Regions from separate parts of the Gordonia amicalis genome, predicted to be linked through region 1. Evidence: riboswitches for the same ligand, from Rfam matches in the RefSeq annotation. Region 1 holds a riboswitch; the other holds the start of a gene.
The links. Region 1 has a riboswitch for S-adenosylmethionine ahead of IHQ52_RS11455 (bifunctional o-acetylhomoserine/o-acetylserine sulfhydrylase). Riboswitches for the same ligand answer to the same signal wherever they lie in the genome.
Positions count from the first base shown of each region.

Region 2: it holds a riboswitch for S-adenosylmethionine, as region 1 does, so the genes downstream of both, IHQ52_RS23195 (aminotransferase class V-fold PLP-dependent enzyme) here and IHQ52_RS11455 (bifunctional o-acetylhomoserine/o-acetylserine sulfhydrylase) in region 1, are expected to answer to the same signal.

Region 1 covers NZ_CP091855.1:2,468,132-2,479,763, reverse strand. Annotated here, with positions in the region: gene IHQ52_RS11490 (YhjD/YihY/BrkB family envelope integrity protein) at 1-982, opposite strand, end outside; gene trpS (tryptophan--tRNA ligase) at 1,031-2,065, opposite strand; gene IHQ52_RS11480 (exodeoxyribonuclease III) at 2,114-2,950, opposite strand; gene IHQ52_RS11475 ((2Fe-2S)-binding protein) at 3,120-3,302, shown strand; gene bfr (bacterioferritin) at 3,407-3,892, shown strand; gene IHQ52_RS11465 (MFS transporter) at 3,911-5,185, opposite strand; gene IHQ52_RS11460 (PE-PPE domain-containing protein) at 5,312-7,114, opposite strand; SAM riboswitch class IV at 7,379-7,498, shown strand; gene IHQ52_RS11455 (bifunctional o-acetylhomoserine/o-acetylserine sulfhydrylase) at 7,562-8,884, shown strand; gene metX (homoserine O-acetyltransferase MetX) at 8,901-10,055, shown strand; gene IHQ52_RS11445 (hypothetical protein) at 10,078-11,565, opposite strand.
Region 2 covers NZ_CP091855.1:5,068,903-5,080,534, forward strand. Annotated here, with positions in the region: gene dacB (D-alanyl-D-alanine carboxypeptidase/D-alanyl-D-alanine endopeptidase) at 1-843, opposite strand, end outside; gene IHQ52_RS23185 (inorganic diphosphatase) at 1,152-1,664, shown strand; gene IHQ52_RS23190 (hypothetical protein) at 1,743-2,195, opposite strand; gene IHQ52_RS23195 (aminotransferase class V-fold PLP-dependent enzyme) at 2,192-3,538, opposite strand; SAM riboswitch class IV at 3,556-3,670, opposite strand; gene IHQ52_RS23200 (isochorismate synthase) at 3,783-4,862, shown strand; gene IHQ52_RS23205 (MFS transporter) at 4,963-6,498, shown strand; gene IHQ52_RS23210 (O-succinylhomoserine sulfhydrylase) at 6,544-7,761, opposite strand; gene IHQ52_RS23215 (rhodanese-like domain-containing protein) at 7,758-8,171, opposite strand; gene IHQ52_RS23220 (Rv0361 family membrane protein) at 8,168-8,761, opposite strand; gene IHQ52_RS23225 (FAD-dependent oxidoreductase) at 9,077-10,474, shown strand; gene IHQ52_RS23230 (hypothetical protein) at 10,553-11,056, opposite strand; gene IHQ52_RS23235 (FecCD family ABC transporter permease) at 11,230-11,632, shown strand, end outside.

The sequences.
Region 1 (11,632 bases):
GCGGCGTCGGACTCACCTCGACCGTCGGCGAGATGACCACTGGCCGATGCAGTTCCGCGTCGGGGTCCTCCTCGACCTGGAACTCCTCGTTCGCTTGGTCGGTCGCACACCAGGCGGCGGCGTACAGCACGATGCGCGACGCGAGGTACGCGAACACCATGACACCGAGGATCGGGCCGAATGCCACACCCGCCGGGCTGCTCAGCACCGACTGGAGGTAGAGCCCGCCGACCGTCTTGACGATCTCGAACGCGACCGCGGTGATCAGTCCGGCTTTCAGGGTGTTGCGGAATGGCAACTGCACCAGGGGAAGCCGCGCCATGATGAACGTGAACAACGCCCAGGTCGCGAGGATCGAGACCGCGGTCGACACCACCCGCACGAGGATCGGCGCCCACGACGCGTCGTCGAGGCCCACCCACCCCAGCACAGTCTTGGTGAGACCCGAATTGCCCAGCGCGGTCACGGCCATCGTCACCGCGAAGGCGACGCCGAGTCCGGCGAAGGTCACCAGATCCCACACTTTCGACATGACCGCGTTGCGTTGTACTCGACCACCCCACATCTCGGTCATTCCGGTACGGACCCCGGAGATCCAGCCGATGCCGGTGAACGCCGCACCGAGCAGGCCGACCACACCCACCGTGGTACGGGAGTCGATGGCCGAGGTGATGATGTCGGAGACCTGATCGCCGAGTTGCCCCGGCATCTTCTCCACGACCGCGTCCTGGATCTCCTGCAGCACCTCCGGCTGTTGGGCCAGCACGAAGCCGGCGACCGCGAACGCCACCATGATGATCGGGACGAGCGCGAGGATGCCGTTGAAGCTGATGCTCGCCGCGTAGAGATTTCCGCGGCGGTCGTTGTAGCGGTCCACCGTCCGCACGACGTGGTCGAGCCAGGTCCAGCGCTCACGCCGGTCCTCGTAGATCGACTTCGCACGGGTGACGAGTGACTTCCCCGAATCGACCACCGAACTCACCGCACGCCTCCTCGTCGAATCGCCGAGGAGGTCGAACTCAGGACTGTGTCAGCGCCTCGGCGACAGGAATCCCACCTTGTCATAGACCGACTCGAGGGTCGCCGAGGCCACCGACCGAGCGCGTTCGGCGCCACGAGCGAGAATCGCGTCGAGCTGCGCGGGATCGTCCATGTAGTCGGAGACGCGGCCACGCAGCGGCGTGACGAACTCGGTGAGCACGTCGGCGGTCTCGACCTTGAGGTCGCCGTACCCCTTGCCCTGGTACTTGTCGACGAGGACGTCCACCGGAGTGCCACTCAACGCCGACTGGATGGTGAGCAGGTTGCTCACACCCGGCTTGTTCTCGGGGTCGAACCGGATCTCGGTCTCCGTGTCGGTCACCGCCGAACGGATCTTCTTCGCAGACTTCTTCGGCTCGTCGAGCAGATTGATGAGGCCCTTGTCGGACTCCGCCGACTTGCTCATCTTGGCGGTCGGGTTCTGGAGGTCGTAGATCTTCGCGAACTCCTTGACGATGTATGCCTGGGGGACCTTGAGGACCTTGCCGAAACGCGAGTTGAAACGCTGCGCCAGATCGCGCGTGAGCTCGAGGTGCTGACGCTGGTCCTCGCCCACCGGCACCTGATCCACCTGGAAGGCGAGGATGTCCGCGGCCATGAGGATCGGATAGGTGAACAGCCCGACACCCGCCGCGTCCACGCCCTGCTTGGCCGATTTGTCCTTGAACTGTGTCATCCGGCTCGCCTCACCGAAACCGGTGATGCACGACAGCACCCAGGTCAGCTCGGCGATCTCCGGGATGTGCGACTGGACGTAGATCGTGGAGCGCTCGGGATCCACGCCGACGGCCAGCAACTGAGCGACCGACAGACGCGTGCGATCGGCGAGGGTCTTCGGATCGAACGACGCCGTGATCGCATGCATGTCCGGGATGAAGTAGTACGCCTCGAAGTCGTCCTGCAGGGCCACCCACTGGCGGACCGCACCCAGGTAGTTACCTAGGTGGAAGGAATCGCTGGTCGGCTGGATTCCCGACAGCACGCGCGGTCGGGCGGCACCGGATGCGGAGGCGTCAGAACTCATTGGTCCATTTTCGCAGACCCGCAAAGCCCTTTGACGCGGGTGCCCGCCTCACTCGTAGACGACGGTGACCGGCGCATGATCCGACCACCGCAGGTCGTACGCGGCCGCCCGGTCGACGGTGGTCTTGACCGCCCGCTCGGCGAGCGAGCGGTTGGTCAGCTGATAGTCGATCCGCCAGCCGGAGTCGTTGTCGAAGGCCTTGCCACGCCACGACCACCACGAGTACGGGCCGCTCTCACCGGGATGGAGCTCACGGGAGACGTCACGCCAGCCGGTCTCGAGGAGCCCGCCCACCCACGCGCGTTCGTGCGGCAGGAAGCCCGGGCTCTTGAGATTGCCCTTCCAGTTCTTGATGTCCGCCTCGGCATGGGCGATGTTCCAGTCGCCACCGACGACGACGTGCCGGCGACGACGGACGAGCCGACCGAGATGGTCGCCGAACTCGTCGAGAAACCGCGCCTTCTCCTCGAATTTGGCGATGTCCTTCTCGGCGTCGGTGAGCGCCGCACCCTTGGGCAGGTACAGACTGGCCGCGGTCACCGGTCCGAGATCGGTGTCGAGGTCGACCTCGAGATAGCGACCGAGTTCGTCGAACTCGGCGCTCCCGAAACCGATCCGGACGGCGTCCGGCGCCCGGCGGGTGAGCACGCCGACACCGGCATGCCCCTTGACCGCCGACTCGCTCATCGTGAGATGCCAGCCCGCCTGAAGAGCGGGAGCCAGGGCGTCCCGGGCGAGGTCCTCGCTCGCGCGTACCTCCTGCAACAGCACGATGTCGAGCGACGAGTCCTCCAACCAGGGCAGGAAGCCGCGGTTGTTCTCGGAACGATGTTTGACCGCCGCGCGGATTCCGTTGACGTTGACCGTGGAGATGGAGAGTGGCACGAGGCCACATAGTACGGATTCGGTCCGACAGATCCCGCGCCCGCCGCATACCTCCCGAGACGGGTCTACGGGTCTCCGATTGAGACGAAATGGAGGTAAGGCAACCCTTGTGCTCACCGAGGAGAATATGTAAGCATTACCTAATCCAGGCACTACGTTAGGTCCGAAGATGTTCGTTTGCATATGCCGCGCCGTCACCGTCGACGAAATACATGAGCACTGTGATGCCGGTGCCTACACCGTCGACGACATCAGTGATCGGTGTGGCGCGGGCGAGGGCTGCGGAACCTGCCTGGAGAAACTCGACAGCATCCTGAGCGAAAGGGCGGCCACCTCGACGAGCGCTGCATGATCCGACACTGACAACTCCAGTCACAACCTCGCGCGAGTACACGCGCGGGGCGTTTTGCCGTGTTAACTTCGTCACCAGACAATCGGCTAACGGGAGGCTGTCAGATGCGTGGCGACGACGAGATCATTGCACTACTCAACGAGCAGCTCACGAGCGAGCTGACCGCGATCAACCAGTACTTCCTCCACTCGAAGATGCAGGCGAGCTGGGGTCTGACCGAGGTCGCAGCGAAGACCCGCGCGGAGTCGATGGAGGAGATGACGCACGCCGAGATCCTCACCGACCGCATCCTCTTCCTCGACGCACTGCCCAACTATCAGCGACTGCTGCCGCTCCGAATCGGGCAGTCCATCCGGGAACAGTTCGAGTCGGACATGGCCGTCGAGGTCGAGGTCGTCGAGCGACTCCGCCCGGGCATCGCCATGTGCCGCGAGAAGGGCGACATCACGAGCGCGAACATCCTCGAAAAGATTCTCGCCGACGAGGAAGAGCACATCGACTACCTCGAGACGCAACTCGAGCTGATCAACAAGCTCGGCGAACCGCTCTACCTGTCGAAGACCATCGCGACTCCCCCGTCCAACGGCTGACGAACAGCAGCCGACCGCTCAGGCGCCGACCGGCCGTCGCCGAGCGGTGGCGATCGCGACAACCGCGACGGCGATTCCGCCGACGGCGAGCACCGCGCCGATCGCCGACGGCGACAGGAACCCCCACCCGGCCGAGACCACCACGCCGCCGAGGAACGCGCCCGCGGCGTTGGCAACGTTGAGCGCCGAATGATTGAGGGCGGCGGCCAGTGTCTGCGCGTCGGCAGCGACGTCCATCAGCCGCGTCTGGAGAGCCGGCAGCATCGTCGATCCGGTCAGCGCCACGAAGTAGGTGAGAATCAGTGCCGCCCAGGCATTCTCGGCGAGCACCGCGAAGGCGGCGAGAGTCACCGCGCTGGTGAACAGGCCGGCGAGGATGGCGACGGACACACTCCGATCGGCCGCGTAGCCGCCGACGAAGTTCCCGGTCACCATGCCCAGTCCGTACAGCATCAGGGCGAAGGGCACGACGGAGACCGGCAGTCCCGTGACCGACGTCAGGGCCGAGTTCAGATAGGTGTAGAACGCAAACATCCCGCCGAACCCGACGACGCCGATCACCAGGGTGAACCACACCTGCGTTCGTCTGAGTGCCCCGAGTTCGGTCAGCGGGTCGGTGATCGTCATGCCGGACAGGGTCGGCAGCACACGGACCAGTGCGACGACGGTCGCGATGCCGATGACGACGACGATCGCGAATGCGGTGCGCCACCCGAACGTCTCCCCCAGCCAGGCCGCCGCGGGCACGCCCACGACGTTCGCCACCGAGAGACCGAGCATCACCTGCCCGACCGCCTTGGCCCGATTCCGCGGACCGGCGAGGTGCGCGGCGACCAGCGCCGCGACGCCGAAGTACGCACCATGCGGAAGACCGGCGACGAACCGCGCCACGAGTAGAAGTCCGTACGACGGCGCGAGCACGGTCGCGAGGTTGCCGATCGTGAACGCCACCATCAACGCGATCAGGAGCACCCGCCGCGACATGCGCGCCGTGAGCGCCGCGATCAGCGGAGCACCCACGACGACGCCGAGCGCGTAGGCGGAGATGACGTGGCCGGCGGTCGGCTCGGAGACACCGAGGGAACCGGCGATGTTCGGGAGCAGACCCATCGCGACGAACTCTGTGGTCCCGATGCCGAAACCGCCCAGCGCGAACGCCAGGATCGTCAACCGGCGGGCACGACTCGAGATCGTCGACGAGGGACGCTCCTGCACCTTCGACGATGCGTCGTCGAGCACCTTCGGAACGAGGTCGTCCGGCGCACCGGTGGTCGTCGTGGGAGCGTCAGGCACGCCTCATGCCAACCGGCCCATGGAGACCACAATTCCCCCGGACCCGGTGAGTTGCTTCACAGGGGGCCGACGACCCCGCCCGCCTGCCCGATCGCTGGGCGATCGATTCCTTGGAGGTTGCCGGGACTACTCGGAGCCCGAGTCCCCGCTCGACGAACTGTCCGATCCGCCATCGCTGTTGCCGGAACCGCTGCTCGAATCCGACCCGCCGCTGCCGGAACTGCCCGAGTCCGAGCCGTCCGGGTTCGAGGTCCCGGAGTCGGCGCTGCCGGAGCCGCCGTCGGGATCGGAGCCCGGGGTCCCGGCGTCCGACGACGGCGCGTCGGAGGAATCGGTCTCCGACCGCGTCACGCCCGGATCACCGCCACCGGTGGACGGGTCGGTGCCGTCTCCGCCGCCGGCCGGGCCGTCGTCGGGTTCGGCGGCCGACGCAGGCGCCGAGGTGTCCGTATCCGCCGAAGAGTCGACTCCGGACGGACCGCTCGCCACCTCGGTGACGGCCGGGATGCCGGAACCGCCGTGGGTCGCCTCGACCTCCGGTCCGCTGGTCTCGGGATCGTCGTCGACGGCGGCGAAGGTTCGGGCGAGAGTCACCGGCACCTCGGAGTCGTCGTCGGCGAGCACGGTGAAGGTGTTCGGCTGCGACGTGACGGTCGGTCCGACGATCGCGCCCGCCCAGTACCGCACGGCGTTCACCGGCAGCAGCACGATGCTGCGAACGCTGGCGGCCAGCGCGGTCACACCGCGCATGAGTCGCGCCGGGGACAGGCTGACGATGCCCTGCAGGATGTCCTCGAAGACGAAGAGGTCGGGAAGGTAGGCGCCGTAACCGAGCTGCGGCAGCGGCGGGAGGACACCCTGGACCAGGCGGACGACGGGCTGCAGGTTCGCCAGGGTGATCCCGAGCGGGAGGCCGACCGTCGGACGGCCGGACAGGAAGTCGCCGATCTCGCCGGTGTAGCCGAGGTCGGATGCCCAGCCCTGGACCAGCTCGGCGAATGCCGACTTCGCGCCGACCATGCAGACCGTCCCCGCGTCGTTGCACGAGACCGGTCGCGTCGCCCACTGGGACGCGGGGTCCCGGTACATCGCGTACGGGTAGAGGAAGTGCTTGACCTGGTAACCGAGGAGCCCGTCGATCGCACCGATCGGGTCGTGGATGGGATCGGGCAGGTCACAGATGGGGTCGCCCTCGATACAGACCGACACCACCCGACCCTCGAGCTCACCGAAACCGGCGTCGGTCCCGCTCGTCCCGCGCGGACCGGACATCGTCAGCCCCGGGATCACGCCGATCAGGGACAGTTCGATGCCGCGTCCGGTCTTGTCGCCGGCCTGCCGCGGGTCGGAGTACAACTCGCCGCTGATCCCGTCCGGGTCGATGACGACGGTGATCGGATTGCCGTCCTCGTCGAGGAGTGGGTCGCCGTTCTCGTCGGTCGCCACGACCTCGACCGGACCCGAGCCGATGTCGGCCAGGACATCACCCGCGACCCGGGCACCCTGCGAGTACCCGGCGACGACGACCGGCTTACCCGAACACCGGGTCTGGTAGCCGGCGATCGCCGATGTGGTCGCCGCGTTTCCCTGCGCCACGCTCGAGTCGTACCCCGTGGCGCCCAGCGGCCAGAGCGTCGTCGGATAGTCGGCGTAGATGATCGTGTATCCGTTGTCGCCCGCATACTCGGAGTCCGGGTCCGGATTCCCGTCCGGCCCGAGCCCTCGGTACCGCTGTGTGACCCCGACCAGGTGTTGCCCCTCGGGGTCGTTGGTGCCGGCGGCGATCACGACCGCCCCCGCTCCGCAGGACTCGGATGCCTCCGCGAGGGCGTCACCGGGGAGGCATAGGGCGACGGCCACCGCGAAACCGGTTGCAGAGGCGACGAGGACGGAGATCCGTCGAGAGCGGAGGTGCGCCAGCGCAGCCATGAGGTGTTCTCCTCGATGAACCCGGACCATGCCAGTGCGGAAGCCCGCCGGGGTTGCCCGAACCCTAAGGCGACGACGAAGAACCTGACATGATGCTGAGAAGCGCTAACGACGCTGTACTGGGGATTCGCCGTGCCGTTTGACCGATTTCAACCGCTCGGACCACACGCTCAGTACACGGTTCGGAGGCAGTGTGAGGGGTTCGACTCGGCGTGACCGGGAGGGTTCTCAGGCACTCACATCCGTGTTATATCCTTGTCGCCAGGTCATGAGTATCAGCGCCAAGCCCCGGCTTGCTGATCGGCAACCCTCCAACCGCGGTGGGGTGCTCCGGGTGATGACCGGGTTGGGATCGCAGCAGCGAAGCCCCGGCAAGCGCGGGTCCGAAGGTCGGACCCCAACAGGGTCGAATTTGGCCCTGCCGACCGTAGAAAGTGATCAATCGTCATGTCTGATGCCAACGAGGGCACGAATCCGGCCGACAACTGGAGCTTCGAAACCAAGCAGATCCACGCCGGCCAGACCGCCGACGCGGCCACGAATGCCCGGGCTCTGCCGATCTACCAGACCACCTCCTACGTCTTCAACGACACGCAGCACGCGGCGAACCTCTTCGGTCTCGCGGAGCCGGGCAACATCTACACCCGCATCATGAACCCGACCCAGGACGCGGTCGAGCAGCGCATCGCCGCCCTCGAGGGCGGCGTCGCCGCTCTGCTCGTGGCCTCCGGGCAGGCCGCCGAGACCTACTCGATCCTCAACATCGTCGAGACCGGCGGTCACGTGGTGTCCAGCCCGCGTCTGTACGGCGGCACCTACAACCTGTTCCACTACACCCTGCCGAAGCTCGGCGTCGAGGTGAGCTTCGTCGAGGATCCCGAGGATCCGGCGTCGTGGCAGGCCGCCGTCCGCGAGAACACCCGCGCGTTCTTCGGTGAGTCGATCTCCAACCCCAACAACGAGATCCTCGACATCAAGGGAGTCTCCGAGGTCGCACACCGCAACGGCGTGCCGCTGATCATCGACAACACCGTCGCCACCCCGTACCTGATCAACCCGCTGGCCCACGGCGCCGACGTCGTCGTCCACTCGGCCACCAAGTACATCGGCGGACACGGCACCGCGATCGGCGGCGTGATCGTCGACGGCGGCACCTTCGACTGGCGTGTGCAGCGCGACGGTAAGGACCTGTTCCCCGGCTTCACCACCCCGGACCCCAGCTACCACGGTGCGGTCTTCGCCGACCTCGGTGCGCCGGCCTACGCACTCAAGGCCCGCGTCCAGTGGCTGCGCGACACCGGTGCCGCCATCGCCCCGTTCAACGCCTTCCTGCTCGCCCAGGGCCTCGAGACCCTGAGCCTGCGCATCGAGCGTCACGTCGCCAACGCGCAGAAGGTCGCGAAGTTCCTCGAGGGTCATGCGCAGGTCGAGTCCGTCGCCTACGCCGGCCTCGAGTCCTCGCCCTGGTACCAGCGCGGCCAGGAACTCGCCCCCAAGGGACAGGGTGCGATCATCTCCTTCGAGATCGCCGGCGGTGTGGACGCGGGCAAGAAGTTCGTGGACGCGCTGACTCTGCACAGCCACGTGGCCAACATCGGCGACGTCCGCTCGCTGGTCATCCATCCGGCCTCGACCACCCACAGCCAGCTGACCCCCGAGGAGCAGCTCGCCGCAGGTGTCACCCCGGGACTTGTTCGCCTGGCCGTGGGGATCGAGGGAATCGACGACATCCTGGCGGACCTCGAACAGGGCTTCGCAGCCGCCAAGTGAGACAGGTGAGGCAATTTTGTCGGTGAGTATCGACCTGAACGCGCAAGCGTCTGATCAGCCCGACTGGGAATCGGTCCCGGACGGGAAGCTCGTCGGCATGAGCATCGGCTCGCTGCCTCTCGACAGCGGCGAACGGATCGACAACGTCACCCTGGCGTTCCAGCGCTGGGGGACGTTGTCGCCGTCCCGCGACAACGTGATCCTCACCCTGCACGCACTCACCGGCGACTCCCACGTCACCGGTCCCGCCGACAACGAGCACGAGGCGCCCGGCTGGTGGGACGGCCTCATCGGTCCGGGCATGGCCATCGACACCGACGAATGGTGCGTCATCTCGGCCAACGTCCTCGGCGGCTGCAAGGGATCGACGGGTCCCGGGTCGCTCGCCTCCGACGGTCGGCCGTGGGGTTCGCGATTCCCACAGATCACCGTCCTCGACCAGGTCCGCGCCGAGGTCGCTCTCCTCGACCGTCTCGGAATCCGCAGCGTCGGAGCAGTTCTCGGCGGATCGATGGGCGGAGCCCGTGCACTCGAGTGGGCGATCGAATACCCCGAGCGCGTCCGCAGCGCACTGGTGCTGGCCGTCGGCGCCCGTGCCACCGCCGACCAGATCGGCATCCAGACCACCCAGATCGCCGCCATCAAGTCCGACCCGGCCTGGAACGGCGGAAACTACCACGGCACCGGACAGGTACCGCTGACCGGGATGGGCATCGCCCGTCAGATCGCGCACCTGTCGTACCGCAGTGAGCCCGAGCTCGACGAGCGCTTCGCCAACGAACCGCAGGGCGACGAGCAGCCGCTGCTCGGCGGCCGGTACGCCGTGCAGAGCTACCTCGAGCACCAGGCGTCGAAACTCATGCAGCGCTTCGACCCGAGCAGCTACGTCGTGCTCACCGAGGTCCTGAACCACCACGACGTCGGCCGCAACCGCGGCGGCATCAAGAAGGCGCTCAACGAGTGCACGGTCCCCGTCATCGTCGGCGGGATCGACTCGGATCGTTTGTATCCCTTGCGGTTACAGGCCGAGCTCGCCGAAGAGCTGGGCAACTGCGTCGGCGGTCTGCAGGTCGTGCGATCCGACACCGGGCACGACGGCTTTCTCACCGAATTCGACGCCATCAGCGACCTGCTCAAGCGCACGGTCGAACTGGCCCGCCGCGACGCCTGAGCCGGTCCCCGTTCTTCGGCGCTCAGCGCGGGACGGGTACCGGGCTGCTTGACGACGGAGCGGCAGGTGCTTCCGCCCGCGGCGTGGCCGAGTGATCGGGCGGAGGAGGAGTCGGCGCCGGACTCGACGGCAGTAGCTCCTTCGGCAACAGATCCGGTGGGATGCGCGGCGTCGTGCCCGGAGCGAACGGCAGCGTCGGCCACGGATACGGCGACAATGTACGCGTGCTCGTACCGGTCGACGGCGAGGTCGGCGCCAACTCTGTGGTGGCCCAGCCCGGAGCGTCCCGGTCCGGTGTCGGAACCGGTTGCTGGGGCACGGTCGGCTGCTCGAAGGTCTGCTCGAAGGTCTGCTCGACGGGCTGGTCTGGGACGCGCGTCACCGGAGCCGACGTCGTGGGCACCGGATCGGATCGCTGCTCGCTCGTCGTTGCGACCGCCGGGACACTGTCGACCGACGGCGACGGCTCGGTGACCTGTCGTTCGGCGAACGAGGAGCTGACCGCGTAGATGGTGATCAGTGCCGCGGCGATGATCGCGCCCGCGACCGCGAGCGGCATGGCCGAGAGCCACTCACGCTGCGGACGACCACCGATGAAGGCCAGTCGCGCGGTGCTCGGACCACTCTCACCGGCGAGGAGCGCCGCACCCGTCGCTGCCACCAGTTCCGGGGCGGACGGGCACACTGTGTCGAAGTCATGCCCCTGGGTGATCTCCCGGACCGCGGGCAGATTGGCGAGACCACCGACGAAGACCACTGCGTCCGGATTGATGCCTCGCGCGGCCACGTCGGCCACATAGCGGTCGAACACCTCGCGTGCCTCACGCACCATCGGTTCGACGGCGCCCGCGACATGGGATTCGGTCAGCGACACCCGTCCCGAACCGCCCGGAAGCGTCACCGGCGAACCCTCGGTGCCACCGGATCCCGCACCGCCGTAGGCGATCTCTTCCTTCGCGGTCCGGCAGGCGCTGAGCAACTCGCTGCGCCCGGCGCGGGTGCGCGACGAATCTCCGAGAGCCGGGTTGTCGGCGGTGAGACCTTCGGCTATGGCGCGGTCGAGACGCCGGCCGCTGATGACGGTCGAGCGTTCGACGGCGGTGATCTGCCGGTTCTGCGGGTCGACGGTGTACATGGTCATACCGGTGTCACCGCAGTCCACGACCACGGCCGCGGAGAAGCGATCGATCTCGCCGGTGTCGGCGAGGTAGGCGACGACGGCCTCGTCCTCGGCGACGAGACGGATCTGGCGGCGGGGGCCGCTCCCCCGTGATCGCAGATGGCGTCGTTGGGCTGTGGTCCGGGCCGCGACGCCGATCGGGCCGACGCGTGCGTCGGCCTCGCGGGCTGCGCTGAGCATGACGTCGATACCGGCGTTCACGCGCCCCGGGCCGTCGAGCCCGTCGGTCGGGTCGACGTCGATCACGCGCGAATCCACCACACTGCGGCCCAGATCGTCACGCGTCAGCAAGACGTAGTGGATCATGCCGGCGCCTGCCGACACGCCCATCGACGTCACTCGGTTCACGTGGCCATCGGTCGGTGTTGCAGTGATACGTACTCCAGCGGTCGATGCG
Region 2 (11,632 bases), 2.6 Mb from region 1:
CGTCTCGGCCAGCACGTTGTCGCTGTGGCGGAGCATGTCGTTGACCCGTGTCACCAGGGGCGCGGACTCGACCTGCGCGATGACGCGGTCGCCCGCGGGTGCGGATGCCTCGGTCACCGGTGCGTCCACACCCAGCGCGGCGGCCAACGCCTCCCCGGCCATGATTCCGGGCGTCGCCGAGCGGGGTGAGTACTCGTCGAGCGGCTCGAGCCGGGCGCCGTCGACCATCAGCGACTCGATCGGGGCGATGTCGCCGCCCTGGATGTCTCGACGGTCCCACGTGCGGTCCATCGTCGGACCCGAGAAGGCGCTGAGATCAACCGCGACCGAGGAGACCGGAATCCCGGCCTGTTTGATCTGGTCGGCGAGGTCGGCGATGCGGCCGGGCTCGCTGTAGAAGGTGTCCGCGCGGGCCGGCTGCGCCGACAGCGTGGGGTCGCCGGCACCCCTGAGGATCACCTGTCCGTCGGACCCGGCGACGACGGTGGTCGTCACCCGCGCGTCGTGCGGCATCGCCTCCAGGAAGGCGGCGGCCGAGAGCACCTTGTCGTTCGACGCGGGGATACGCGGACGGTCGGGATTGCGCGACCACAGGATCTCGCCGGTCAGCGAGTCGGAGATCATGCCGCTCAGGACGCCGAGCGCCGGATTCCGCAGTGCAGGTGCGATCGCTCGGGACACCCCGGCCGGCGTCGGCGACGGGGCGGAGGCGACGACCGGGTCGATCCGCGGGTCGACGGAGATCGCGGCGGGCTGCGGCGGGATTCCCGGCGGCAGCTCGGCCTCCTTGTCGAGCCGGAGTGCAACGACCACTGCCGCGGTCGACGCCAGCGCGAGGATCACGACTGCGGCGATCGTCCACCAGAGGAGTTTGCGACTGCGGGGTCTGCCTTCGCGACCTGCGGGTCTGGTGGATGCGCCCACGAAGCCTCCGGATCTCTCGAACTGCACACCGACGGTGACGACGCCACTGGTCGGCGCACCACCCGGCCGGAATGTCGGATGTGAGCGACCCGGACATCCGCCACACCCGCGAACTGCGGGGGTACGAAGTCCGAGGTCGTCGGACTAACAGTATCGTTGTTGCGACGCGCGGCCATCTGGGCCGCCCGGGCGATCACACCCCCGATCCGCAACTGCCAGGAGGAACAGTGGAATTCGATGTGACCATCGAGATCCCCAAAGGTGGCCGTAACAAGTACGAGGTCGACCACGAGACGGGCAAGGTCTACCTCGACCGCTACCTGTACACCTCGATGGGCTACCCGGCCGACTACGGATACATCGACGGCACCCTCGGCGAGGACGGCGACCCGCTCGACGCGATGGTCCTGCTGCCCGAGTCGGTGTTCCCCGGCATCATCGTGCGCGCCCGCATCGTCGGTATGTACACGATGACCGATGAGGCCGGCGGCGACGACAAGCTGCTGTGCGTGCCCGCGGGTGACGTGCGCTGGGACCACATCAAGGACATCTCCGACGTGTCGGAGTTCGAACTGGGCCCCATCTCGCACTTCTTCGAGCACTACAAGGACCTCGAGCCCGGCAAGGAGGTCCAGCCGGGCGGCTGGGTCGGCCGGGAGGCTGCCGAGAAGGTCGCCCAGGAGGCCATCGACCGTCTCGCGGCACATCCCGAGGAGGCCAACGAGCCCTCGCGCGGCTGACGCCACCTCAGGAGTCGTACACCGACCGCCGACGACACATGCTGTCGTCGGCGGTCGTTGCGTTTCGCTCCGGCGTCGTCAGGCGACGCGGTGACGCACGTCGGCGAAGACCGGCAGCACCTGCTCGCGGATTCGACGGTCGGTGGCCGAACCGTCGATCGGGACCAGGATCACGGCGTCGGCGACCTCGGCGACGTAGATGTCGCGCAGCAGCGTGATCAGACCGTGGGCGGTGCCGACGTAGCGGATGGTCTCCGAGTCGTCGGTGGAGGAACCGGCGTGCTCAACGGCGGCGCGAGCCGACGCCGCGTGCGGCGCGATGGCCACCTCGACCTCGAGGGCGACCGCGAAATTCGCCTGGTCGTGGGTGCCCGCCCGCAGCAGCGCGCGTGCACGCTGGGCGTCCCGCAGCGTCTGACGACGCACGACGATCGGGAAAGTCAATGCCACAGCATCTCCCGCGACCGCGACCTGGAAGCCCGGACGACCGATGGTGACAGCGGTGGGCGATGTGGAGAGTTCGATGGTCATGCCGGGTACCCCTCGTCGAGTTCGGGTCGGGTGATGGTCGTGGTGACGCAGCGCGACGCGAGTGCGTCGAGCAGGCGGTCGATGTCGTCGGAGGTGGTGCCCGCTCCGAAGCTCGCACGGACGGCACCCTCCGGATGACCGAGCCGCTTGAGCAGCGGGTGGGCACAGAACTTGCCGTCGCGCACGCCGATTCCGTGCTCGTCGCTCAGGTACTCCGCCACGGCCCGCGGCGCGACGCCGTCGACGGTGAACCCGGCGATGCCGACGCGGTCGGTGGAGTCGGTGAAGATCTGCAGCGGTCGCACACCGTCGATGCGCGCCAGTCCGGCGTCGAGCCTTTCGCTGAGCCGGAGTTCGTGGAAACCGATGGCCTCGGGTCCCAGCTCGGCCAGCGCGGTGCACGCCTCGGCGATCGACACCGCACCGAGCACGTTCGGCGAACCGGCTTCGTGACGAGCAGCGCCGGTGTGCCAGGTGGCGCCGGCGGTGTTGCCGCCGCGAGGGAGGTCGACGTCGGCGGTCGCGCCTCCGCCGGCGAGGTAGGGGTCGGCGGCGTCGAACCAGTCGGAACGGCCGATGAGGACCCCGGCGCCGAACGGCGCGTACGCCTTGTGGCCGGAGAAGGCCAGGTAATCGATGCCGTGGCTGACGATCGAGATGGGACGGTGCGCGACGAGCTGCGCCGCGTCGACCAGGATGCGCGCGCCACGGCGGTGGGCGATGGAGGCCAGCCGGCCGATCGGGAGGACCTCACCGGTGACGTTCGACGCGGCGGTCACCGCGAGCAGCGAGGCCGGCTGCGAGGCGAGTTCGGCGTCGATCGCCACGAGGGTGTCCTCGATCGTGTTGCAGGCGGTCACCACGCGGGCGCGGGTGCGGTCGTCCTTCGGTGCGCACCACGGCAGCAGGCTGGCGTGGTGCGCGATGTCGAGGACCACGACGTCGCCGGGAGTGATGTGGGCGGCGAGATTGATCGCGTCGGTGGTGTTGCGGGTGAAGACGACCGTGTCGTCGACGCGGCCGCGGACGAACTCGCGGACGGTCTCACGCGCGGCCTCGTATCGGCGGGTGGTGATCTGCGACAGGTGGCCCGCGCCGCGGTGCACGCTCGCGTACTCGCCGAGGGCTTCGGCGACCTGCGCGGCGACCGACGCCAGCGCCGGCGCGCTCGCCGCGTAGTCGAGATTGGCGTAACCGACGCTGCGCCCGGCGGCGACGGGGACCTGTGCATCCGAGCCGACGACCGCTGCAAGCGCGGGGATGAACGGCCCACGGTCGGCGAACACCGGTGCATCGCGGACAGGACGGGCGGGTGTGACGGGTGCCGACAGCACAGCAGTCATGACGAGAACTCCTCGAGAATCCACACTTGCCGCGTTCGGGTTCGAACGCAGCCAGGTCGTCACCCGGAGCACCCCACCGCGGAGGAGGGTTGCCGACCAGCGAGCCGGGGCTTGTCACTGGCACTCATGACCTGCGACAAGGTTCGCGGATCCCGCCCGAGGGTGTCAATTTAGGATCACCGTGATTCGAAGTTAGGACAGGCTTACCTGTACCCTAGCTGTTGTGTCATCGAGTGAGGTCTTCGTGCTGTCGCGTCCCCACGGCACCGTGCGGGGCGAAGGGGTGGTCGGGTCGTTCACCGACGTCGACGAGGCGTCCGCCGCGCTGCGGGCGGGTGAGGTCGGGTCATTGACCGGGGCGATCCCGTTCGATGCCCGCGACCCCGCGGCGCTGGTGGCTCCCGCGCGGCTCCGCACCGGCGAGGCGCCCCTGTCCGGGAGTGCGCCGCTGTCGCGCCGAGCGGTGTCGACCGTGAGCCACCCAGACAGGGATGAGCACCGCGAACGCATCGCGCATGCGGTCAAGCGCATCGTCGCCGGCGACGTCGGGAAGGTCGTGCTCGCGCGCAGCGTCGACCTGGTGCTCGACGAACAGATCCGGCCCGCGGAGTTGCTCGACGCACTCGCCGGCGGCAACGCGGGGCACAACGCCTTCGGCGTCGACCTCGGCGCCGCGACGGGTTCGGGTTCGTGGCTGCTCGGCGCCAGTCCCGAAGCGCTGCTGCGCAAGTCGGGTTCGACCGTGACCTGCCATCCCTACGCGGGTTCGGCACCACGGTCCGCCGACCCGGCCGTCGACCGGGCGACCGCCGACGAGTTGGCCGCGTCGACAAAGGATCTCGCCGAGCACGCGTTCGTAGTCGACCATCTGCGCGAACGCCTGGGGCACCTCTGCGACGAGGTCGACGCACCGTCGACACCACAGCTCGAGTCGACCGGCGAGATGTGGCATCTGGCCACCCCGATCCGCGCGACGCTGCGCGATCCGGCGGTCACCGCACTCGACCTCGCACTACTCCTCGGACCCACACCCGCAGTGTGCGGAACCCCGAGTGACGTTGCCGCGCAGATCATCCGCGAGGTCGAGGGCGATCGTGGCTTCTACGCGGGCACGGTCGGCTGGTGCGACGCCGTCGGCGACGGCGAATGGATGGTCAGCATCCGGTGCGCCGAGCTCGCGGCCGATGGTCGGAGTCTGCGCACCTGGGCGGGTGGCGGCATCGTCGAACACTCCGACCCGCAGGCGGAACTCGACGAGACGCAGTTCAAACTACGGACCGTGTTCAACGCGCTCGGTATCCCCCTCGCAGACATCGTGAACTGACCCTCCGGTGAGCACGCCCTCCCGCAATCTCGCCTCCGGCCATGAAGGTCGGCGCTAGAGTCGATGAACGTCGGGGCGAAGGGGCAGGGAGGCGTAGCGGGTGCCTGCGGAGCGGTCGACAACCCAGACGAGCATTCTGCCGATCATCTTCGCGCTGTCCCTGGCCTTCACGATCACGGCCGTCGATCCACTGGTGCTGAGCCTGAATCTGCCGCAGGTGAGCCGGGAACTCGACGTCCCGCCTACCGGTGTCGGATTGCTGGGCGGAATGTCGACGCTGGTCATGGCCGCGTCCGTCCTCGGCGCGGGAAATCTCGGCGACTCGATCGGACTCCGACGACTCCTGATGTCGGGACTGGCCGTGGTCGCCGTCGCCGATGTGCTCGCCATGCTCTCGCCCGGGTATGGCTTCCTCCTGGCGATGCGCGTCGTGGCGGGCCTGGGCATGGCGGCCCTGCTCGGGGTATCGCTGGCCCTCCTCAAGACGTCGGTGACCGAAGAGCAGCGACCGAAGGCCATCGGCATCTTCGTCGCCATCGAGATGGTTCTCTGCGGGGTGCTCCCGGCTCTGACAGGCTGGGCCGTGACGGGTCTCGGCTGGCGGCTCGTGTTCCTGGTCGCACCACTGCTTGCCGTGGTCTCGATGCTGCTCACGGCACGGTTCGTCCCGGAGTCGCCTCGTCAGGAGCGTGCCAAGCTGGACGTGATCGGCATCGTCCTGATCGGGGTGGCACTCCTGACCCTCGTCATCGGACTCGCGGCCGCGCAGAACGGCGTGCTCCGGCCCCAGACCTGGCTGCCGCTGCTCGTCAGCGTCCTCGGCGCGGTGCTCTTCGTCCGCCACGAACGCCGCACTCCCGAACCGGCGCTGGACCTGTCACTCTTCGGCAACCGGACGTTCACGGTGGCGCTCGCGGCGGCCTTCACACTCAACTTCCTGATCGCGGGGCTCAGCATCGTCCTGGGGCAGTACGGCAGCGTGGTGCTCGCGTTGTCACCGCAGACGGTCGGACTGTTGTTCCTTCCCGGCTCGCTGCTGATCGCCGGCGCCTTGATCATGTCCGGGAGTCTGATGGAGAAGTTCTCGCCGAGACCGGTGATGGTCGCCGGTCTGGCGACCATGGCGGCCGCCGGGCTGCTCATGGCGGTCACGGTCAGCCCGACGATGGCGTTGTGGCTGCTCGTGATGGCCGTGTGGATGTACAACCTCGGTTCAATGGTGAGCTCCACGTCGGTGTCGGAGACGGTGCTCGCGCATGCGCCGAGTGGTCAGTCCGGAACAGTGGCCTCGGTGCAGACGGCCTTCGGGATGACGGGCTACGCGTTCGGGCCCACCGTGTACCTGCTCCTCCTGAATGCGTTCTTCAAGCGTGAATGGCTCGCCGACACCGAGCAGCGGGGTCTGACGGTGACACAGGGACAAGAGGCTGTGGACGCCGCGCGGAGCGCGGTGGCGCAGAGCCACGGTGGCGTCGGATACGACCCGAACCTGCTGCAGCAGGTGGGCGGCCTCGACCTGGGAACGGACTTCTCCGACGCCGTGCGACTCACCATGCTGACCGTCAGTGTCCTGCCCATCGCGGTGGCCCTTGCCGTACTCAGATTCCGGCACGAGCGCCCGGCCCGGGCAGCGTGACGGCCACCGCGACGACCGGCCGGCAGGAGAGCCCGGTGCGAGGGCTCAGCCGAGCGCCTGATCCAGGTCGGCGAGCAGGTCTTCGACGCCCTCGAGCCCGACCGACAGGCGAACCACCGAGTCGCTGAGACCGATCGCGGCACGTCCCTCGGGCCCCATCGCGCGGTGCGTGGTGGTGGCCGGATGGGTGATCAGCGACTTGGAGTCGCCGAGGTTGTTGGAGATGTCCACCACCCGCAGCGCGTTGAGGACCTCGAAGGCGCGCTTCTTGCCGTCGATGCCGTCGTGGTCGTTGAGCTCGAAGGTCACCACGGTGCCGCCGCCGGTCATCTGGCTCTTGGCCAGCTCGTACTGCGGATGCGACTGCAGGAACGGATATTTCACCCAGCGGACCCGTGGGTCGGCTTCCAGGAACTCGGCGATCCGCAGTGCCGAGGCCACCGAGGCGTCGACCCGCAGGCGCATCGTCTCGAGGCCTTTGACCAGCGTCCACGCGTTGAACGGGCTCAACGCCGGACCGGTGTGGCGCATCAGCTGCTGGACCGGACCGTCGATGTAGTCCTTGGTGCCGAGGACGGCACCACCCATCACGCGACCCTGACCGTCGATGTGCTTGGTGCCCGAGTAGACGATGACGTCGGCGCCGAGATCGAGACCGCGCTGTAGCAGCGGGGTGGCGAAGACGTTGTCCAGCACCACCTTCGCGCCTGCGGCATGCGCCAGCTCGGACACCTTGGCGACGTCGACGAGCATCTGCATCGGATTGGACGGGGTCTCGAAGAAGACGGCGTCGGTCGGCTTCGACAGTGCGCGTTCCCACTGTTCGAGGTCTTCACCGTCGACGAACTCGGTCTCCACGCCCCAGCGCGGCAGGATCTCGTTGCACACGACGAAGCAGGAGCCGAACAGGCTGCGCGCCGCCACGAGCCGATCGCCCGCCTTGAGCAGGGCGCCGAGCGCCACGAACACCGCGGCCATTCCGCTGGCGGTCGCGAAGCAGGCTTCGGCACCTTCGAGCTGACGCAGGCGCTCCTGGAACATGTGGACGGTCGGATTGCCGTATCGGGAGTAGACGAACCGCTGGTCCTCGCCGGTGAAGGCACGCTCGGCAGCCTCGGCGGAGTCGTAGACGTATCCGCTGGTCAGGTACAGCGCCTCGGCGGTCTCGTGGAACCCGGATCGCGCGAGGCCGCCGCGCACGGCGATGGTGTCGGGCGAAAGACCTTCCGGCAGTTCACGACTCACGGACAGATCAGCACTCACGATTGCCTCCACGGCAGATTTTCGGCACGCCATCCGGACGCGCCGCGATGGTCGTTCCCGTCGAGGGCACCCTCGAATCCGTCGACCACGTTGTAGGCCTTGCCGATTCCGTCGGCGGTCGCCGCCTCGGCCGCACCGATCGATCGGTGCCCCGAGCGGCAGAGGAAGATGACCTCGTGGTCATCGGTCACCCCGGCACTGCGCAGCTGCTCGACGAACTGCTCGTTGCGTCGACCCTCGGGGAACGTCGTCCACTCGGCGAAGATCGTGCGTTTACCCAGCACCTCGAGGTCGGGAACACCGACGAACGACCACTCGGCCTGCGTCCGACAGTCGACGAGGACCGCGTCGGGATTGTTCTCGAGCTTCTCCCACGCTTCCCGCGGGGTCAGGTCGCCGGCATAGGTCATGAGGAGCACACCTTCCATTCGCCGTTCTCGCGCACCACGGTCGTCTCCACGACCTGCTTGTCTTCGGACTTGTTCTTATAGTGCCAATGGACCTTCGCGGTCGCCCGGTCACCGTCGACCACCAGGTCGGTGATCTCGGGGATCTCGATGTGGCCGTTCTGGTCCAGCGACGCCTGGTTCTCGGCGACGAACTGCGCCTCGGAGGGGAACCCGGGCTTGTCGAGGTCGGCATCGCACGTGTTCGCGCGGTACTCGGCGTAGTCGGGGCCGTTCTTGGCCGTGTAGAGGTCGTTGATGGCGTACTGGACCAGCGCGTCGTCGCTGACCCGTTCCTCCGCCGGCCGCGAGATGCTGGAGAGCACGATCGCGAGCACCACCAGTCCGACGAATCCCGCCGCGGCGAAGAACGGCCACGCGTTCTTCCAACTGGGCGGCGCCTCCTCGACGAGGGCGGCGTCAACGTCCTCGTTCGGCGATCCGGCCTCACCGGACGCAGGCTTCTTCGAGGACGCGGCGCCCCGGGACGTGTTCCGGGATGCGGCGCCCTTACCGGAGGGCTTGTCGGGGCCCCCGCCTGCAGCTTTGGCCATGGCGCGAAGTGTATAGACCGGCCGGGTGTGACCTCCGCCCGGCTTCTGCAGGCTCCCGCACGTCCCGTCGCCCGCGGCGAATGCGATGCCCGCGACCGTGTGGCAACCGCCCGGCGCCCGGGAACGCTCCGGCCGCGGGCGTCGTCACGATGACGTCGAGAAGTGAGGATTACCTCACAGGAGATTTTGGCCGGGGACACCGAGCGCCTACCGTAGAAGGGATAGGCCATATCCAAGCGTGTCGACAGTAGGATCAGGGGTTTCGCATCCAGCACCTGCGTCGGGGCGCGCCGAGCAACGGAAGACACCTACTCCATGAGTGACAACAGCCGCCCGCTGCGGGTTGCGATCGTCGGTGCGGGTCCCGCCGGGATCTACGCCGCCGACGCGTTGATGAAGTCCGACACCGCCAAAGACCGCGGTGTCAGCATCGACCTCTACGAGCGTATGCCGGCTCCGTTCGGTCTGATCCGTTACGGCGTCGCGCCTGATCACCCGCGGATCAAGGGCATCATCACCGCGCTGCACAAGGTGCTCGACAAGCCGCAGGTCCGTCTGCTCGGCAACGTCGACTACGGCACCGACATCACGCTGGCCGAGCTCAAGCAGCACTACGACGCGATCATCTTCTCCACCGGCGCCACCGACGACCGTGCGCTCGACATCCCGGGCATCGACCTCGAGGGCAGCTACGGCGCCGCGCAGTTCGTCGCCTGGTACGACGGTCATCCGGACTTCCCGCGCACCTGGCCGCTGGAGCAGGAGAAGGTCGCCGTGATCGGCGTCGGCAACGTCGCCCTCGACGTGGCGCGCGTGCTGGCCAAGACCGGCGACGAGCTGCTGCCGACCGAGATCCCGGCCAACGTCTATGAGGGTCTGAAGGCCAACAAGGCGATCGAGGTGCATGTCTTCGGTCGCCGCGGACCGGCCCAGGCCAAGTTCACCCCGCTCGAGCTCAAGGAACTCGACCACTCGCCGAACATCGAGGTCATCGTCAACCCCGAGGACATCGACTACGACGAGGGCTCGGCCGTCGCCCGTCGTGGTTCGAAGATCACCGACCAGGTCGCGACGATCATCGAGAACTACGCGATCCGGGAACCGAAGCAGGGTGCGATCCACAAGCTGTTCCTGCACTTCTTCGAGAGCCCGGTCGAGATCCTCGGCGAGGACGGCAAGGTCGTGGGCTTGCGCACCGAGCGCACCCAGCTCGACGGCACCGGCAACGTCAAGCCCACTGGCAAGATCACCGACTGGGAGGTCGGCGCGGTGTACCGGGCGGTCGGCTACCTGTCGGACAACCTGCCCGAGATCCCCTTCGACTCGCAGGCGGGAGTCATCCCCAACGAGGCCGGACGTGTGTTCGACGAGGGTGAGCAGCTCACCGGCGTCTACACCACCGGGTGGGTCAAGCGTGGTCCGGTCGGCCTCATCGGCCACACCAAGGGCGACGCCAACGAGACCGTCGACTGCATCCTCAAGGACATGGAGGCCGAGAAGCTGCTCGAGCCCGCCGCGCCCGGCGAGGACGCGATCATCGAGCTGCTCGAGTCGAAGAGCATCCCGTTCACCACGTGGGACGGCTGGTACCGCCTCGACGAGCACGAGCGCGCCCTGGGTGCCGCCGAAGGCCGTGAGCGGGTGAAGGTCGTCGAGCGTGAGGACATGCTCGCCGCGTCGGAGCCCCACAAGGTGGCGCGCCCGTCGGCCTGATCGACACCGCCAGACCACACGAGAGGGGCGACCGGTTCTCACCGGTCGCCCCTCGTCGTTCGTTCAGCGGTTCGGCGTCTACCGACCGGGGATCGCGGGAATTCCCTTGACGTCGGTGCCGCCGCCGGACAGCGCCGCCGATGCCGACGAGCCGGCACCGAACCTGTCGAACGGGTTGTCGATGCGCCGCATGTTCCACCAGAAGCCGGCGTTGTCCGTCAGGTTCTCGGCGTAGTCGGAGATCGCGTACCCGGCGATCGATGACGGGAAGCAGCCGAACCAGGTGGTCTTGATGGTGAGGGACTCGTCCTTCTTCAGCTGCGACTTGAACTTGGTCGCGCCGTTGATCTCCTGCAGCGTGACATTGCGGAACTCGCCGTCACGCGCGGTTACCCGCATGAACCGGGTCATGCTCCACGCCTGGTTCCACGGCGTACCCGGTGCTCCGAACTGGCAATAGACCCCACCCGTCATCTGAAGGTTGGGGACGGCCGCCTGGGCGGGCGCAGCACCCACCAGCGTGCCTGCTGCGATGCTCCCCGCAGCCAGCACCCCGACAACGGCACGTTTGAGTGACTTCATCGATCCTCCTGTTTTCGCAACCCTGGAAACACTGAACATATCGATTCGAACTCAAAGCAGTGTTACCGAAGACACGGCCTCCGTTCGGGTTCCGTGGGTCTTTCGTTACCCGAACGACATCCACCGCGCCGCACCGTCAGGCCCGTCGAACTGCGTTGGTAAGGTAACCCTTCGTGCGCCGCTCCCTCCGTGTCCTCGGCATTCCGGTGCTGATCGCGGCCCTGGTGGGGCTGGTCATCGCCTCGGTGCTCTTCGGCACCCGCCCGGTCCCGCTCGACGAGGTCTGGACGAGTTTCGCCGCGGGGATCTCCGAGATCTGGTCGGCCCTCGTCGACCTCCGGATACCGCAGATCACCAAGGACACCGACGTCGACGGCATCGTCTGGGACCTCCGTGTCCCTCGGACTCTGCTCGGCCTGTCCGCCGGCCTGGCCGTGGGCGCGGCCGGCGCCATCACCCAGGGACACACCCGCAACCCCATCGCCGACCCCGGCATGCTCGGCGTCAACGCCGGCGCGGCCTGTGCCGTCGTGGGCGGGATCTACCTGCTCGGGATCACCAGTCCCGTGGCCTTCA